2 regions of the Chitinophaga defluvii genome follow, and region 2 is predicted to be linked to the other one. Evidence: riboswitches for the same ligand, from Rfam matches in the RefSeq annotation. Region 2 holds a riboswitch; the other holds the start of a gene.
The links. Region 2 has a riboswitch for thiamine pyrophosphate ahead of thiS (sulfur carrier protein ThiS). Riboswitches for the same ligand answer to the same signal wherever they lie in the genome.
Positions count from the first base shown of each region.

Region 1: it holds a riboswitch for thiamine pyrophosphate, as region 2 does, so the genes downstream of both, ABR189_RS00280 (TonB-dependent receptor) here and thiS (sulfur carrier protein ThiS) in region 2, are expected to answer to the same signal.

Region 1 covers NZ_JBEXAC010000001.1:74,844-77,300, forward strand. The annotation lists gene ABR189_RS00280 (TonB-dependent receptor) at 1-983, opposite strand, end outside; TPP riboswitch at 1,139-1,232, opposite strand; gene ABR189_RS00285 (single-stranded DNA-binding protein) at 1,416-1,829, shown strand; tRNA gene ABR189_RS00290 (tRNA-Met) at 1,939-2,010, shown strand; gene era (GTPase Era) at 2,106-2,457, shown strand, end outside.
Region 2 covers NZ_JBEXAC010000002.1:1,075,457-1,077,913, reverse strand. The annotation lists gene ABR189_RS18265 (lipocalin-like domain-containing protein) at 1-289, opposite strand, end outside; TPP riboswitch at 695-798, shown strand; gene thiS (sulfur carrier protein ThiS) at 851-1,054, shown strand; gene thiC (phosphomethylpyrimidine synthase ThiC) at 1,189-2,457, shown strand, end outside.

The sequences.
Region 1 (2,457 bases), on a different contig from region 2:
TTCAGCAGTTCTTCAGGTACCCCGTTCCATGCCTGGTAAGTTTTTTCTTTACCACTGAATACATTGAGGCGGATCGCTGTTTTTTTAGCGATATAGGCTGCCGAAGTATAGAAAGATTTGAGGTCAGAAGTAGCCCGGTCGATATATCCATCAGAGGTTATTTTTGATAAGCGGGCATCGAAGGTAAAGTGGTCATTGATCAGTCCCGAACCAGCTTTTACCGTATGTTTCCAGCTATTGAAAGAACCGTAGCTATTATTGATTTCGGCATATGCCTTTTCGCGGAATTCGTTGGTACTCAGATTGAGGGAAGCACCGAAAGCACCTGCACCATTGGTAGAAGTACCAACACCGCGCTGGAGTTGAATACTGCTGGCAGAGGAAGCGAAGTCGGGCATATTGACGAAGAAAGTACCCTGTGATTCTGCATCATTGACAGGAATACCGTTGACAGTAACATTAATACGCGTAATATCGGAACCACGTACACGCATGCCGGTGTAACCTATACCTGTACCCGCATCGGAGCTGGTAACCACACCCGGAAGCTGGTTCAGCAGGATAGGCAGGTCCTGCCCCATATTATCCTTTTTGATATCTGCTGCACTTAAAGTGGATTGTGTGAAGGGAGCATCTTTACCCGCACGGAGGCTGCTGATCTCTACCGGCTTAACAAAGAGGCCGGTTTCTTCGAGGGTAATATCAAGAACAGCCGGCGTATTGGCGGCGTGAACCTGCGTAGTAAAGGATTTGAAGCCAAGGTAGCTGGCCGTCAGCGTATATGTGCCTTTTGTTGGTATGGTAATACTGAAATGACCTTTTGCATCACTGTGAACGCCTGCCTGTACTTTCTCCTGCAGGATAATGGAAACACCTGCTAATGGCTGGCCATTGGTTTTGTTGGTAACGGTACCGGTAATAACGGATTGCGCGTGTAAGGCGCCTGTTATAAAAACAAGCAGCCAAAGCATCATTTGTCTCATGGACGATTTAGGTTTAAGCTATTAGCTATTAGCTGTTAGCATTTAGCTAACAGCCGTATATTATTGCGCTATTAGCTTTGTAGCAGGCGCTGAATATCCATGCGCGGATACAGCTAACGGCTAAAAGCTAGCAGCTAAATGCTCAGATGGTAAGGAGATTGATCACTTACCTTTCCTAACCAGCATTACCTGGCGTAGGTTCAACGAGTCTGATCTCAGCCTGATAGTAAGGCACCCCGAGGTGAAACTGGTTGTTGATTTTTATGACAACCAAATGGTATTGATAGAATAACCAGTTTCCGGTGCAAAGTTATGCCGGTAGTTTTTAAAAAGGCAAAATATTTTTTGGTGTTGGCATTTTTTCTTAATTTCCATCTACTTCTTTCAATCGACCCCAATTTTTATCGTTAACCTTTTAAACATTTATTTCTGATGATCAAACTTCAGCTAATTGGAAATTTAGGCAGGAATGCTATTAAGAGAGAAGCAAATGGCAAATCAGTATTAAGTTTTACGGTAGCCTCCACAGAACGCTTTAAAAATGCGCAGGGGGTATTGCAGGAGCGGACTACCTGGGTAGATTGTGCATTATGGGAGCGGGATAACCTGGCGCCTTATCTGTTGCAGGGACAGCAGGTGTATCTGGAAGGTACGCCCAGCGTAGATGCATATACCAATCATGCAGGAGAGCCTGCTGCTACGCTAAGATTACGGGTATTACAGATCCAGTTATTGGGCAGCCGCAGAGATGAGGAAAAGCATAAGGCGGAGGCAGAAGGGGTGATGGCAGCCCGGCCATTGGCGGTGCCTGTAGTGGAAGAAGTAGCAGATGATCTTCCATTTTAATGTAAGTGAATAACATAAGAGCCAATCATTCAATTGATTGGCTCTTATTAATAATAGATTGAAAAAGATTTGGCAGGTAAAAATAATGCCCTTATCTTTGCACCCTCATTGCGAGGTAGAGCAGAGGTAGCTCGTCGGGCTCATAACCCGAAGGTCAGTGGTTCGAATCCGCTCCTCGCTACAAATAAAGAGCCGAAGAAATTCGGCTTTTTTTATTTTTGGTAAGTTTGTGGCTAAAAGCGAGAAGCTAAAGGCTGAGAGCTAAAAGCTATGATTATGCATAAAGCAGGTTTTGTAAATATTTTCGGTAAGCCTAATGCAGGCAAAAGCACCTTGCTGAACGCCATAATAGGCGAAAAGCTGGCCATTATCTCCCCTAAGGTACAAACCACCCGCCATCGTATTACAGGAGTAGTCACAGAACCAGGTTTTCAGATTGTATTTTCTGATACCCCGGGTATTATAGATCCGAAGTACCGGCTGCATGAAAAAATGATGGGCGCAGTAAAGTCTGCCCTGGAAGATGCAGACGTAGCACTGCTGATCATGGATGCAAAAGATGATTTGTCAGAGAATCTGGAACTATTTGATTCACTGCGGTTAAAAGCACCTTGTATACTGGTGGTGA
Region 2 (2,457 bases):
TATCGTGCTGCAAGGCCCATTTCTCATACACCAGTGTATACATGTTAATGGAGCGGGCTGTGCCATCCTTTCTCAGGTGAAACCCCTGCATTTCCTTATCCACACCCGGTACGGGTTGTATCCATCTCCCTATGATCTTATCTGCACTGAATAACAGTGTATCTGCAGTAGCGGTAGTGCTGTCTGTTATAGCAACACTACTGCTATCTGCTGCTTTTATCAGACTGCTGTCTGCCAACTCCTCCGTATCCGTTTTGGGCGAACGGTTACCTTCCTGACATGCCATCATACCTGCTAGCATGACGAATATAACAATGCGGTTAATCATGAATGTAATGTGCAAATTAATAATGTGCAAACAAGCATACCTGCTTTAGTAAAAATCATGGATATGCTATTTTGTTTATTTCCTTTGGCTAATGACCAATCGCTATTCTCTGCTGTGAAGATATACAAATATGCTGATTGATGACAGTCCCTCCTGTACTGTACCTGATACTACACGTAAATATCAACAGCATCCTCACTATACTAACATAAATGCCCGTTTGCACTACACCCAATACCACACGCCAATATCAACAGCATCCACGCAATGCTGATTTGCCAACGAATGAAGCCCCCCCGATACCGCTGCTCATCCTCATTCCCACAATTCTAATTTGAACATTAAAAATTAGTATGTACTTTTACAACTTCACTTTAGGGGTGTTTCCCGGTGCAAGCCGCGAAGCTGAGATGATACCCTCAGTACCTGAAGCAGTTCATACTGCCGTAGGGAAAAGTAACTGAACGCTCTCATCTATTCACATCCTTAAAGTTTATTGTTTCACTTAAAACTCCTGTAATCATGGAAGTGCTTGTAAACAATAAACTTTATGCGGTGCAGCCAGGTATAACCATTGCTGCCCTCTTACAGTTTATTCAACTATCTGCCCAAAAAGGCATTGCAGTGGCTGTTAACAGCCAGGTGGTGCCCAAAACCTACTGGGAACAACAATCCTTACATCCGGCAGACAACATCACCATTATCCGCGCTACACAAGGCGGATAATCCAATGATGCCGGTTTTCAACTATTCATTATTCCTGTCTGGTATAGATCATCCAGTGCTGTAGCTGTGCCCTGTTGTGGTGCATGCCTGGTATAATAGCTTTCCACAGGAATACTGAAAACATATTCACGTGTATGCTATCGCGTTACAAACGCGGTAATCGTCGCCGTGCGCATATGGATGAATGCCGCCAGAACCAGCGCCTGCTTCATTATTATTTATTTAATCTTTTCAAACAACCATCTCTCATGAATAATAAGCTCCCAACCGAAAGTTCTATCAGCCGCACACCTTTTCCGGCTTCCAATAAGATTTATGTAAGAGGACACCTGCATCCCGTAAACGTAGCTATGCGGGAAGTAACGCTAAGCCACACACGTATACATGGTAAAAATGGGGAAGAGGTGCCCAATCCGGCAGTAGTACTCTACGATACCAGCGGGCCTTATACAGATCCCCAGGTCAATATCGATGTTACCAAAGGCTTGCCCAGACTGCGGGAAAACTGGATCCTTGAACGGGGAGATGTGGAACGCCTCCCGGACTTTTCAAGTGAATTTGTTCGTGACCTGACACAACAGGAGGATGCTTTATCCTTTAAATATGGTGGCCATACCCCCCTCTGTGCAAAAAAAGGTAGCAACGTATCGCAAATGTATTATGCCAAAAGAGGGATCATCACTCCCGAAATGGAATACATCGCCATCCGGGAAAACCAATGCGCAGAAAAATACTTTGAGGCCAATAACCCGCTATGGCACCAGCATAAAGGCAATAGCTTTGGAGCCAACACACCGGTAAAATTCATTACACCGGAATTTGTACGCCAGGAGGTAGCTGCTGGCAGGGCTATCATCCCTGCTAATATCAATCACCCCGAAAGTGAACCCATGATCATTGGCCGCAACTTCCTCGTAAAAATAAATGCCAACATCGGTAACTCTGCGGTAAGCTCCGGTATTGAAGAAGAAGTGGAAAAAGCCGTATGGTCATGCCGATGGGGCGCTGATACCATCATGGACCTCAGCACCGGAAAAAATATTCATGCTACCCGCGAATGGATCATCCGCAATTCTCCTGTTCCCATCGGCACTGTACCTATCTACCAGGCACTGGAAAAAGTAAATGGTAAAGCGGAAAACCTCACCTGGGAAATCTTCCGGGATACGCTGATAGAACAGGCCGAACAAGGGGTAGATTATTTTACCATCCATGCGGGCGTACTGCTCCGGTATATTCCGCTTACGGCTAAACGTACCACCGGGATTGTTTCCCGAGGGGGCTCCATCATGGCCAAATGGTGCCTGGCACATCACCGGGAAAATTTCCTGTATACCCACTTCGAAGAAATCTGTGAGATCATGAAAGCCTATGACGTTTCCTTCTCCCTGGGTGATGGCCTC